DNA from 4 places in the Streptomyces sp. NPDC111516 genome. Region 3 is predicted to be linked to each of the others. Evidence: riboswitches for the same ligand, from Rfam matches in the RefSeq annotation. Region 3 holds a riboswitch; each other region holds the start of a gene.
The links. A riboswitch is a leader RNA that binds a small molecule or an ion and turns the genes downstream of it on or off. The one in region 3 is predicted to bind cobalamin.
Positions count from the first base shown of each region.

Region 1: linked by a shared signal. The riboswitch ahead of ACZ7L9_RS28065 (ABC transporter substrate-binding protein) and the one ahead of ACZ7L9_RS07240 (ribonucleoside-diphosphate reductase subunit alpha) in region 3 are both predicted to bind cobalamin.
Region 2: linked by a shared signal. The riboswitch ahead of ACZ7L9_RS00345 (cobalamin biosynthesis protein) and the one ahead of ACZ7L9_RS07240 (ribonucleoside-diphosphate reductase subunit alpha) in region 3 are both predicted to bind cobalamin.
Region 4: linked by a shared signal. The riboswitch ahead of ACZ7L9_RS27210 (ABC transporter substrate-binding protein) and the one ahead of ACZ7L9_RS07240 (ribonucleoside-diphosphate reductase subunit alpha) in region 3 are both predicted to bind cobalamin.

Region 1 is NZ_JBVKBV010000018.1:124,403-127,601, forward strand. Features, by position in the region: gene ACZ7L9_RS28060 (beta-ketoacyl-[acyl-carrier-protein] synthase family protein) at 1-834, shown strand, start outside; cobalamin riboswitch at 914-1,103, shown strand; gene ACZ7L9_RS28065 (ABC transporter substrate-binding protein) at 1,162-2,202, shown strand; gene ACZ7L9_RS28070 (FecCD family ABC transporter permease) at 2,199-3,199, shown strand, end outside.
Region 2 is NZ_JBVKBV010000001.1:60,377-63,575, forward strand. Features, by position in the region: gene ACZ7L9_RS00335 (inorganic phosphate transporter) at 1-904, shown strand, start outside; gene ACZ7L9_RS00340 (hypothetical protein) at 981-1,211, shown strand; cobalamin riboswitch at 1,385-1,512, shown strand; gene ACZ7L9_RS00345 (cobalamin biosynthesis protein) at 1,658-2,671, shown strand; gene ACZ7L9_RS00350 (cobyric acid synthase) at 2,668-3,199, shown strand, end outside.
Region 3 is NZ_JBVKBV010000002.1:357,013-360,211, reverse strand. Features, by position in the region: gene mctP (monocarboxylate uptake permease MctP) at 1-1,163, shown strand, start outside; cobalamin riboswitch at 1,319-1,446, shown strand; gene ACZ7L9_RS07240 (ribonucleoside-diphosphate reductase subunit alpha) at 1,586-3,199, shown strand, end outside.
Region 4 is NZ_JBVKBV010000017.1:81,250-84,448, reverse strand. Features, by position in the region: gene ACZ7L9_RS27230 (aspartate/glutamate racemase family protein) at 1-251, opposite strand, end outside; gene ACZ7L9_RS27225 (GNAT family N-acetyltransferase) at 327-686, opposite strand; gene panD (aspartate 1-decarboxylase) at 718-1,143, opposite strand; gene ACZ7L9_RS27215 (hypothetical protein) at 1,377-1,586, shown strand; cobalamin riboswitch at 1,661-1,812, shown strand; gene ACZ7L9_RS27210 (ABC transporter substrate-binding protein) at 1,852-2,838, shown strand; gene ACZ7L9_RS27205 (FecCD family ABC transporter permease) at 2,835-3,199, shown strand, end outside.

The sequences.
Region 1 (3,199 bases), on a different contig from region 3:
TCGGGCATCCTGCTCACCATCCCGAACATGCCGGCGGCCGAGATCGCGATCCAGTTGCGGGCCACCGGTCCCAGCATGGCACCGTGCACCGCGTGTTCGTCCGGTGTCACCGCCCTGTCCGTCGCCCGCGATCTCCTGGTCACCGGGCAGTGCGACATCGCGATCGCCGGAGCCACCGAGTCGATCGTCTACCCGGCCGCCATGGCCGGGTTCGCCCGGTCCGGAGCCGCGGCCCGGGCACACGGCGACCCGGCCAGGCGGTGCCGGCCCTTCGCGGCCGACCGTGCCGGGCTGGTCATGGGCGAGGGCGCCGCCGTCATGGTGCTGGAACGGGCGGCCGACGCCGCAGCCCGGGGCGCCGGACCCCGGGCACTGCTCGCGGGCACCGGCGCCACCACCGACGCCCACCACCCCACCACCCCGCACCCGTCCGGCGCGGTCGCCCAGGCGGCCGTCGAAGCCGCGCTGCACGACGCGGGCTGGGCGGCCGAGGACGTCGAGCACATCAACGCGCACGGCACGGCGACGCCGCTCAACGACGCCACCGAGGCCGCCCTCATCGGCCGGGTCTACCCGCACCGGCCGCCCGTCACCGCCCCGAAGGGCGTGCTGGGGCACTGCATGGGGGCGGCCGGAGCGATCGAGGCCGGACTGACCGTCCTCACGCTCCAGCGCGGAGTCGTACCGCCGATCGCCAACCTGCACACACCGGCACCCGAGTTCGACATCAACTGCGTCACCGAAGAACCTCTGCGGCTGCCTGTCCGGCGCGCCATCAGCCACTCCTTCGGATTCGGCGGACACAACGCCGTGATCGCCCTTCAGCGTCCGTAGGCGTCGGGCGGGTGGTGCGACCGGGGGCACCGCCCGGCGTACCACCGGCCACACCGCCCATGAGCTGCATAGACGCTCGTGATAGCTTGCCGGGGCCAGTCGAACTCCATGTAGGAGTCAGGGAATCCGGTGAGAATCCGGAACTGACGCGCAGCGGTGAGGGGGACGGGCGGGGCCACGGCCACTGGGACCCACCCTCGGGTGTCCTGGGAAGGCGTCCCGTCCGAAGGAACCCGAGTCCGAAGACCTGCTGGCGGCTGCGACCCGGTACCGGGCGCAGAACTCCAACGGGCTCCGCGCATGGGCCCAGAGACGCAGAGGGACTCCGTGCCGTCCATAGCCAGCCCCGTCCGCACCATCGCCCTGCTCACGGCGGGACTCGTCCTGCTGACCGCCTGCGGCCGCGGAACGAGCAACTCCGCCGCGAAGTCCGGCTCTGCCGACGGATATCCCGTGACGCTGAAGAACTGCGGACGCACCGTCACCGTCGAAGCCCCGCCGCACCGCGCCGTCTCGGTCGACCAGGGGTCGACGGAGATCCTGCTGTCCCTCGGCCTCGCCGACCGGCTCGCCGCCACCGCGACCTGGACCGACCCGGTGATGAAGGGCCTGGAGAAGGCCAACGCCGAGGTCCCCAGGATCGCCGACAACCGGCCCTCGTCGGAGAAGGTCCTCGACCAGGAGCCCGACTTCATCAGCGCGTCGTTCGAGTCGACCCTCGCCAAGGGCGGCGTCGCCCCCCGCGAACAGTTCGAGGAACTGGGCGTCCCCACCTATGTCTCGCCCGCCGACTGCACCGGCAAGGACAACAGCGGCGGCGGCGACGGAGCCCGTATCGAGCCACTGACCATGGACATCGTCTACGGCGAAGTGCACGACCTGGCCAGGATGTTCGGCGTGCAGAAGCGCGGCGACACGCTCGTGGCGCGGCTGCGGGCCCGGGTGGAGAAGGCGACCGGGTCCATCGACGCCTCCGGTACCACTCTCCTCTACTGGTTCTCCGACTCCAAGGCCCCGTACCTGGCCGGCTGTTGCGGAGCACCTGGAGTCATCACCGGGGAACTCGGCGCGAAGAACGTCTTCGACGACACGCACGAGGAATGGCCGCAGATCAGCTGGGAGACCGTCGCCGACCGCAACCCCGACGTCCTGGTCATCGGTGACCTGACCCGCAAGGCACAGACCGCCGAGAGCGCCGCGAAGAAGATCGAATTCCTGGAGTCCAACCCCGCCACGAAGAACATGGATGCCGTCAGGCACCAGCGGTACATCCTGCTCAGCGGCCAGGCCATGAACCCGTCCATCCGGACGGTCGAGGGCGTGGAACGCGTCGCCGCCGGGCTGCGCACGTTCGGGCTCGCGCAGTGACGGACACCGAGCGGACCTGGGCGGAGGGCGCGCGGCGAGCCTCCCAAGGCGGGGACGGTGTACGGAAGCTGCGCGGCGGGGTCCTGTGGGCCTGCGGCGTCGCGCTGCTCGTGCTGTCCGTCGCGGTCGCCGTAACCATCGGCCCCGCCCGCATCTCCGTCGCCGACGTCTGGTCCACGGTGGCCGCCCACCTCGGCTGGGGCCGGACGCGGCTCACCCCGATCCGGGACGGCATCATCTGGAACCTGCGCATGCCACGCACCCTGCTCGCGGCGGTGTGCGGCGCCGGACTCGCGGTGTGCGGCACCGTCATGCAGTCCCTGCTCCGCAACCCGCTCGCCGACCCGTTCGTCCTCGGCGTCTCCTCCGGCGCGTCGACCGGCGCGGTCGTGGTCGTCGTCCTCGGGGTCGGTGGGGGAGCGGTGTCGATCTCGGCCGGCGCGTTCATCGGCGCACTGTGCTCGTTCGCCCTCGTTCTGCTGCTGAGCCACACCCTGGGCGGCACGACCGACCGGGTCGTCCTCTCCGGTGTGGCGGCTATGCAGCTGTTCTCCGCGCTCACCTCCTTCGTGGTAATGACCTCCGCCGACGCCGAGCAGACCCGCGGGGTGCTGTTCTGGCTGCTCGGCTCGCTCAGCGGGGTCGGCTGGACCGACGTGTGGATCTGCTCCGCCGTTCTTGTCCTGACGCTGCTGGTCTGCCTCGGACACGCCCGTACGCTCGACGCCTTCGCGTTCGGCCCGGACGCCGCCGCCGCGCTCGGCGTCCAGGTCGCCCGCGCCCGGATCGTGCTGCTCTGCACGACCGCGCTGCTGACCGCCGCACTCGTCAGCTCGGCCGGCGCCATCGGCTTCGTCGGCCTGGTACTCCCGCACGCCGCCCGGGCACTCGCCGGCTCCGGACACCGGCGCCTGCTGCCGGTCACCGCACTGGCCGGGGCCGTGTTCCTGGTCTGGGTCGACACGCTCGCCAGGACGGTCCTCGACCCGCAGGAGGT
Region 2 (3,199 bases), on a different contig from region 3:
GGGCTGGTCGTCGGTCAACGGCGGCACCGTCGTCACCAAGGTGCTGCTCCCCGCGGTCGCCGCCCCGATCGTCGCCGGTCTGGCCGCGATGCTGGCCACCAGGCTGACGTACCGGATCGGCGGGAAGATCCGTAACGACGCCCAGGAAAAGGCCACCGCCAAGGGCTACCGCGCCGGTCAGATCGCCTCGGCCGGACTCGTCTCCCTCGCCCACGGCACCAACGACGCGCAGAAGACCATGGGCATCATCACCCTGGCGCTGGTCACCGGGGGCGTCCTGCACCCCGGTTCCAACCCGCCGGTCTGGGTGATCGTCTCCGCCGGTCTGGCCATCGCGCTCGGCACCTATCTGGGCGGCTGGCGCATCATCCGCACCATGGGCAGCGGCCTCACCGACCTCAAGCCGCCGCAGGGCTTCGCCGCCCAGACCAGTGCGGCCACGGTCATCCTGGCCTCCTCGCACCTCGGCTTCTCCCTCTCCACCACCCAGTCCTGCTCCGGCGCCGTGATGGGCGCGGGCCTCGGCCGCCAGGGCGGTGTGGTCCGCTGGTCCACCGCCACCCGGATGTTCGTCGCCTGGGGTCTGACCCTGCCGGCCGCGGGCCTGGTCGGCGCGGGCGCGGAATTCCTCACCAAACAGGGCACCTGGGGCGTCGTGGTCGTCGCGGCGCTGCTGGTCGTGGGCTCCGGGGCGATCTGGATGCTGTCGCGCCGCAAGCCGGTCGGCCACGGCGATGTCGCACCGGCTGACGGCATCACCGAGCCCGCGGGTGTCGTCACCACGGCCATCGCCGCCGTCAGCCCACCGCTCACCGCGGCCCAGGCAGCGGCGCAGGACCTCAAGACCACCATTCCGGCCCCGGCCGGAACCACCCCGGACCCGGCGCGACCCGCCACCGTCTAGGCCGACCGTCCAGGCCGGTCCGCCCGGGCCCGCCGTCCGGGCCCGCCGTCCGGGCCCGCCGTCTAAAGGATTCAGCATGAAAATCGACTGGGCAGCCCTCGGCACCGTCTTCGGCGTCTCCCTCGTCGCCACCGTCGCGCTGGTCGGCCTCTTCACCCTGGGCATCGTCGGCCTCTCCAAGCAGCCCGAACCGGCCACGCAGGGCGGCTCCGGCGGCTCACTGCTACTGGCCCGCGCCGGTGCGTACGTCTGCTTCGCGCTGTGCGCGGCAGCGGTCGCGTACGGGATCTATCTGATCGTCGCCTGAGAGCGGCCGCGCGCGCTCCCACTTCGGGCCGGACACACGCCGTGTGTCCGGCCCGAAGTGCTGCGCCCGACCCGGTGTGGGCCTCAGCACACTGCGCCGTCGCAGGTCAACGGCAGGTTGACGGGCGTTCGCGGAGCGTGATGGACTGCCGGAGCCAATTACGGCGACAGCAGAGGAAGCCGGTGCGAATCCGGCGCGGTCCCGCCACTGTCACCGGGGAGCAGTCCCCCACACGGAAGTCACGGCACGCGCGAGCGGGCTGGAAGGCCGGGGGAACTGCGGATCCGGGAGCCAGGAGACTCTCGTCGCCGGTCACGTCGAACCAGGGCGCGGACCCTGAGTGAGGACATATCGCCATGCCTGGCTGCCGTGCGTCCGTTGCTGTGGCGCTCTCGTCGAGAGCCGCCTGTACGAAGCTCCTTCGAGGCGTAACGGCCGGTTGAGCCGTGCGTGCCGACCGCGTTTTCGCGTACGGCGCCACAGCCGGCCTGATCGGCGATCTGCTGCTCGGTGACCCCCGCAGGGGGCATCCGGTCGCCGCCTTCGGGCGGGCCGCGGCGGGCGTCGAGCGCCGGTTGTGGCGCGACCACCGCGGGTGGGGCGCGCTGCACACCCTCGTCTGCGCCGGAGGTGCCGCGGGTGGTGCCGCGCTGATCACCCGTGCCGTACGCGGCCACCCAGCCGCCGCCGTCGCGTTGACCGCGGCCGCCACCTGGTCCGTCGTCGGTGGTACCTCCCTGGGGCGTGAGGCCCGGAGCATCGGCGACGCCCTGGCCGCCGGTGACATCGACCGCGCCCGCGAGCGGCTGCCGCATCTGTGCGGGCGCGATCCGCACTCCCTCGACGGGCCGCAGATCGCCCGTGCCGTGGTGGAGTCCGTGGCCGAGAACACCTCGGACGCCGTGGTCGGCGCCCTGGTGTGGGGTGCGCTGGCCGGTGTGCCCGGGCTCGTCGGCTTCCGGGCCGCGAACACGCTCGACGCCATGGTCGGCCACAAGTCGCCCCGCCACCGGCGCTACGGCTGGGCCTCGGCCCGCCTCGACGACCTCGCGGGGTGGCCCGGTGCCCGGCTCACCGCCCTGCTCGCCGTGGCCTCCGGGGGGCGGTCACGTGGAGCGGCACGGGCGTGGCGAGCCGACGCGGCCAAGCACCCGAGCCCCAACGCGGGCCCGGTGGAAGCCTCGTTCGCGGGCGCGCTCGGCGTGCGGCTCGGCGGGACGCTCGCGTACGGCGGCCGCGTCGAGCACCGTCCCGTCCTCAACGGGGAGACGGGCCGGGCGGTGGAGAGCCAGGACATCGAACGCGCGGTACGGCTGTCGCGCCGGGTGAGTGCGCTGGCCCTCGGCGTGTGCGTGGCGGGCCGACTGGGCGTGGCCCTCGCCGCCCGACGGATCGCGGAACGCCCGATGGCAGGACGTTCGATCGCAGGACCTTCGATCGCAGGACGGAGACGGACATGAGCGGCGGACTGCTGGTCGCCGGAACCACCTCGGACGCGGGCAAGAGCGTCGTCACCGCGGGCATCTGCCGCTGGCTCGTACGCCGGGGTGTGAAGGTGGCGCCCTTCAAGGCGCAGAACATGTCGCTGAACTCGTTCGTCACCCGCGAGGGTGCCGAGATCGGCCGCGCCCAGGCCATGCAGGCCCAGGCCGCACGGGTCGAGCCGACCGCGCTGATGAACCCGGTCCTGCTCAAGCCCGGCGGCGACCGATCCAGCCAGGTCGTCCTGATGGGCAGACCGGTGGGCGAGATGAGCGCGCGCGGCTACCACGGGGGCCGGCAGGAAGCGCTTCTCTCCACGGTCGTCGACTGTCTGGAGCAGCTTCGGGGCACGTATGACGCAGTGATCTGCGAGGGGGCGGGCAGTCCGGCCGAGATCAATCTGCGGCGCACGGACATCGTGAACATGGGCATCGCACGGGCGGCGCGCTTCCCGGTGGTGGTCGTCGGCGACATCGACCGCGGCGGCGTCTTCGCCTCCTTCTTCG
Region 3 (3,199 bases):
GCGTCGGCGGTGGCGAGAACACCCACTGGTTCATCAAGGACCTGCCGCTGCTGATCGCGTTCGCGGTGCTCGCCGCGTACACCTACTCGTCCGGTCTGCGGGCGCCCGCGCTGATCGCGTTCGTCAAGGACGGGCTGATCTATCTGGTCATCGCGGTGGCGATCATCTACATCCCGATCAAGCTGGGCGGATTCCACGACATCTTCGCCAAGGCGGGCGAGGCGTTCTCGCAGACCAACCCGGCGACCGGCAAGCCGCGCGGCGCGCTGGCGCCGGGCGAGGCGGGTCAATGGGGATACGCCACCCTGGCGTTGGGCTCGGCGCTGGCGCTGTTCATGTATCCGCACTCGATCACCGCGACGCTCTCCAGCCGCAGCCGCAATGTGATCCGGCGCAACACCACGATCCTGCCGCTGTACTCTCTGATGCTCGGCCTGCTGGCGCTGCTCGGCTTCATGGCGATCGCCGCCGGAATCAAGGTCGACAACGGGCAGTTGGCCATCCCGCAGTTGTTCGAGAACATGTTCCCGGACTGGTTCGCGGGCGTCGCGTTCGCGGCCATCGGCATCGGCGCGCTGGTGCCCGCAGCGATCATGTCGATCGCCGCGGCGAACCTCTTCACCCGCAACATCTATAAGGACTTCCTGAAGCCGGACGCGACCCCGGAGCAGGAGACCAAGGTCTCCAAGCTGGTGTCGCTGCTGGTGAAGGTCGGCGCGCTCGCTTTCGTCCTCACCATGGACAAGACGGTCGCGATCAACTTCCAGCTGCTCGGCGGGATCTGGATCCTCCAGACGATGCCGGCCCTGGTCGGCGGCCTGTTCACCCGCTGGTTCCACCGCTGGGCGCTGCTCGCGGGCTGGGCGGTCGGCATGGTGTACGGGACGGTGGCCGCGTACGGCGTCGCCAGCCCGACCCAGGCGCACTTCGGCGGGTCGTCCAAGGAGATCCCGGGCATCGGCGAGATCGGCTACATCGGCCTGACCGCGTTCGTGCTGAACGCGGTGGTGACGGTGGTGCTCACCTTCGTCCTGAACGCCGTGAAGGCGCCCGCCGGGGTCGACGAGACCTCGCCGGCCGACTACACGGCCGACGCGGGCGACCGTGGCGTCCAGGTGGAACTCCCGCCGGCCACGGCTGGGGCACCGGGCGGCGGCCACTGACGGCCGCTCCCACAGCCGTACGACGGCCCGTCGAGCCCCTTCCAACGGGGCGCGACGGGCCGTCCGTGCGCTCAGCAACGGGCCGTACGCGCGTCCCGAGTTCCGTTACGCGACACAACATGTGGGGGCTGTCTCATCCGGCGGCCCCCACATGTATGCTCATGCTCGCTGTCGCCGCAGGGGAATCCGGTGCGAATCCGGAACTGTCCCGCAACGGTGTGTTCGGTGCGCTTTTGCGCACCCCCGAGTAAGTCCGAGGACCTGCCGACAGTGCATCCGGCTCGACCGAACCGGATGCCAGACGTCCGGGCCTCGCGGTTGGGCCGGTGGACGCCGTACGGAGTGCTGCCCCGGCCCGGGCCCGCCTCTGCCCGGCTGCCCCGTTCCCCGCCGGCCCCGAGCCGAGCGAGGGAGAGCACCACGTGACCATCGCGCCAGCCGATCCGGCTTCAGCCGCCGTGTCCGAAGTGGCCGAGTCCGAGGCAACCGCACACGACGGACCGAGGACCGCACTGCTGCGGACCCTGACCGACCTCACCGTCGATCTGCCCGACACCGACCCCGGTCGGGTCGCCGCCGCCGCGCTGCGCGGCCGCAGCGCCCGGGCGGACGAGGCCGAGCTGCGCGCGCTGGCCACCGAGGCCGCCGCGGGGCTGATCTCCGAGGACCCTGCCTACTCCCGGCTCGCCGCCCGGCTGTTGACCCTCGCCATCGCCGACGAGGCGGCCGGCCAGGGCGCAGTCTCCTTCTCCGCCTCGGTCGCCGTCGGGCACCGCGAGGGCCTGATCGCGGACCGCACCGCCGAGTTCGTCGCGCTGCACGCGGCCGCCCTCGACGCGCTGGTGGAGCGTTCGCTCGCCGACGGCGCCGACGACCGCTTCGGCTACTTCGGGCTGCGGACCCTGCACAGCCGCTATCTGCTCCGCCACCCGCACACCCGCCAGGTCATCGAGACGCCCCAGCACTTCATGCTGCGGGTCGCCTCCGGGCTCGCCGAGAACGACTCGGAACGGGCCCTGGACGAAGTCGCGGCGCTGTACGGGCTGATGAGCCGGCTCGACTATCTGCCGTCCTCGCCGACCCTGTTCAACTCCGGCACCCGGCACCCGCAGATGTCCTCCTGCTACCTGCTGGACTCCCCGCTCGACGAGCTCGACTCGATCTACGACCGCTACCACCAGGTGGCGCGGCTCTCGAAGCACGCGGGCGGCATCGGTCTCTCGTACTCCCGCATCCGCGCCCGCGGTTCGCTGATCCGTGGCACCAACGGGCACTCCAACGGCATCGTGCCGTTCCTGAAGACGCTCGACGCCTCCGTCGCCGCGGTCAACCAGGGCGGCCGTCGCAAGGGCGCCGCCGCCGTCTATCTGGAGACCTGGCACGCGGACATCGAGGAGTTCCTGGAGCTGCGCGACAACACGGGCGAGGACCAGCGGCGTACGCACAACCTCAACCTGGCGCACTGGATCCCGGACGAGTTCATGCGCCGGGTCGACGCGGACGGTGACTGGTCGCTGTTCTCGCCCGCGGACGTGCCCGAGCTGGTCGACCTGTGGGGCGACGAGTTCGACGCCGCGTACCGGGCCGCCGAGGCCAAGGGGCTGGCCCGCAAGTCGATGCCGGCCCGTGAGCTGTACGGCCGGATGATGCGGACCCTGGCGCAGACCGGCCAGGGCTGGATGACGTTCAAGGACGCCTCCAACCGCACCGCGAACCAGACCGCCGAGCCGGGCCGCGTCGTCCACTCGTCAAATCTGTGCACCGAGATCCTCGAAGTCACCGACGACGGCGAGACGGCCGTCTGCAACCTGGGTTCGGTCAACCTCGGCGCGTTCGTCGCCGACGGCTCCATCGACTGGGAGCGGCTGGACGCCACCGTCCGTACCGCCGTGACCTTCCTCGACCGGGTCGTCGACATCAACTTCTACCCGACCGAGCAGGCCGGCCGCTCCAACGCGAAGTGGCGCCCCGTCGGCCTCGGGGCCATGGGTCTGCAGGACGTCTTCTTCCAGCTGCGGCTGCCGTTCGACTCCCCC
Region 4 (3,199 bases), on a different contig from region 3:
AGCGCGGCCGACTCCGCGACCCCGCCGATCGTCGAACAGGTGCAGAGAACGGCGGAGGCACCTTCGGCGACGACGCCCGCGAGCAGCGCCCGGATCTCGTCCGACACCGCTTCGGGGCCCTCGTCCCTGGCCCGGGCGAGCAGGTTCTCGGACACGAGATGGCGCAGGGCGAGTCCGGGATGATCCGTGTCCCGGAGCGCGTCGAAGACCGGGACGTGGACCGGGGAGGTGTGCAGAAGTGCGAGTGTCATCGACCGAACGTACAACTCCCCGGTCCGGGTCGGGTCATCGGCCGAGTGGATCGGTGCAGTCCGCCGTGTTGATCACTACAACTCGGGGTGGGACGTGAGCTGCGCCTTCGCCCGCTCCACCAGTTCGGCCGGGGCCTCGGGAGCCCGGTCGGGGTGGCGCTCCGCCCACTTCGCGGCGTACGGGCAGAGCGGGACGACCGGGACACCCTCGCGGCCCGCCATGGCGTAGAACTCCTGGACGAGGGCGCCCGCGATGCCCTTGCCCTCGTGGCCGGGCTCGACGACGGTGTGCACGGCGACGAGCGCCGCGGGGTCGCCTTCCATCACGAAGTACGCGATGACTCCGGCGGCCTTCCCGTTCTCGTACGCGAGGAGGTTGCCGCGCGTGCGGTCGTCGCGGATGTCGAGTTCGATCCGGTCGGTCTGTTCTGCCATGACGGGTGCTCCCTCAGTGGTCGAGCCGGGGTCAGCGCGCCGCTGGGAGGGCGTGCGGGCTCCGTTCGGTGGCGGTGCCGGGTACGGGCTCGGAGGCATCGGCGCCGAGCGCGACGATCCGGTTGTCGGCATCGACATGCACGATACGCGGGGTCAGGCCGCGCGCCTCGGCGTCGTCGACCTGGGCGTAACTGATCAGGATGACCAGGTCACCGGGGTGGACGAGGTGGGCGGCGGCGCCGTTGACGCCGATGACACCGGAGCCGCGTTCGCCCTCGATGACGTACGTCTCCAGGCGTGCACCGTTGTCGATGTCGACGATGTGCACCAGCTCGCCGGGCAGCAGGTCCGCCGCTTCCATCAACTCGGCATCGACGGTGACGGAACCGACGTAGTGCAGGTCGGCCTGGGTCACGGTGGCCCGGTGGATCTTGGACTTGAACATCGTGCGCAGCAATCTGTACTCCTGGAAGAGGGCTCCCTGCCAGCTTTGTGCAGGTCAAGGGCGTTCTTCACTGTACAACTGCACGCCTTGGACTCGTAGATTGCAGAGAACATCAGTTCACGCTCGCGAGCAGGCTCCCTGCCTGCGATTCCGCGCGAATCAGGCTGTTGCAACGCGGCCGATCGGGCACCTGACCGGAAGGCCATCTCGGAATTCTGGGGGACTGATGCTGATCAGATGCTGACTTGACGGCACCACTCAGCAGGCCACGGCCTGTTACGGGACACGCCCACCGGGCCAACGGCCGTAGCCGCGCCCAGCCGACCGCCGCCGTGGTGGACGCGCAGAGCGTGAAGGTTTCGGGAAACGTTACCGAGACCAGCCAGGGCATCTACGCCGGCAAGAAGATCAAGGGACGCAAGCGTCGTCTGATCACCGACACCACAGCAGCCTGAATGGTGGTCAGATGCCCTCGGTCGTCGCGGACCTCGGCGTCCGGGGCCGACCAGGGCCGACAACGCACGGGTCGGGACCTGTCGGAATGCGCGGTCTGACAGAATGGGCTTCGAAAATTCAGGCGACGCGCGTCAGGAAACCGGTGTGAATCCGGTACGGTCCCGCCACTGTGACCGGGCTGCAGCAGCCCGGAAGCCAGATACTGGCCGCGCCGCCTTCTCGTACGACCCAGGGGACGAGGACATCCCCCGGAAAGGCTCGGCCATGCCCCGGATCCGCCGTGTACCACTCGCGCTCATACCGCTGCTTCTGCTGCCGCTCACCGGATGCGGCTCCGGCACGGACGGCGAGGACAAGGCAAAGGCCGCACCGGCCGTCGACGGTTTTCCCTACACGGTCACCAACTGCGGTACGAAGACGACCTTCGACGCCCCGCCGAAGCGGGTCGTCACCATGAACCAGCACGTCACCGAGATCGTGCTGGCCCTCGGGCTCCAGGACCGGCTGACCGGGACGGCCTACCTGGACGACAGCATCCTGCCGGAGTACCGGTCCGCGTACGCCGGGACCAAGGTGCTCGCGAAGGAGTACCCCTCCAAGGAGGTGCTGCTCGGCGCCAACCCCGACTTCGTCTACGGCGGGTACAGCAGCGCCTTCGACAAGGCCAAGGGCCTGGACCGGGCGGGACTTCAGAAGGACGGCATCAACACCCGGCTGAACATCGAGAACTGCACCAAGGGCAAGGTCGGTATCGATCAGCTCGCCACCGAGATCACCCAAGTCGCCAGGATCTTCGGCGTACCGGAACGCGGCAGGAAGCTGATCGCCGAGGAGCGACAGAAGATCACGACGGTCGAGGCAGGGCTCAAGGGCTCCTCACGTCCCTCGGTGTTCGTGTACGACTCCGGCGACAGCTCCGCGTTCACGGCGGGCGGCAAGGGCATCGGCAACGAGATCGTCCGGCTCGCCGGGGGCCGGAACGTCTTCGCGGACCTCGACGCCACCTTCGGCGACGTGTCCTGGGAGCAGGTCATCAAGCGCAAGCCCGAGGTGGTCGTGATCTACGACTACGGAGGCACCACGATGGCAGCCAAGAAGAAGCGGCTGCTGAACGATCCGGCACTCGCGAACGTGCCGGCGGTCAGGAACAAGAAGTTCGCGGTGCTCCCGCTGTCCTCGGCGGTGCTCGGTGTCCGGGTCGCCGACGCCGTGCAGGACCTGGCCGGGCAGCTGCACCCCGGCACTCCGTGAGCGCGGAGTCCGCCCGCCCCGGCCCGAAGTCCGTCCTGCGCTCGGCCCCTGTCGTGATCGGCGTCCTCACGGTGCTGCTGCTCGCGGCGGCGGTGGCCGGTCTGGCGCTCGGCCCGGTACGGATTCCGCCGGGCGAGGTATTGAGTACGGTCCTGGGCGGTGAACGCACCGGTGCGTACCCGACGATCGTGTGGGAGGTACGGATGCCCAGGGTGCTGCTCGGGGCCGTCGTCGGCGCCGGGCTGGCCCTGTCGGGCACGGTGCTCCAGGCGCTGGTGCGCAACCCGTTGGCCGATCCGTTTCTGCTGGGCGCCTCGTCCGGGGCGTCAGCGGGCGCCGCCGTGGTCGTCGTGCTGGGGGT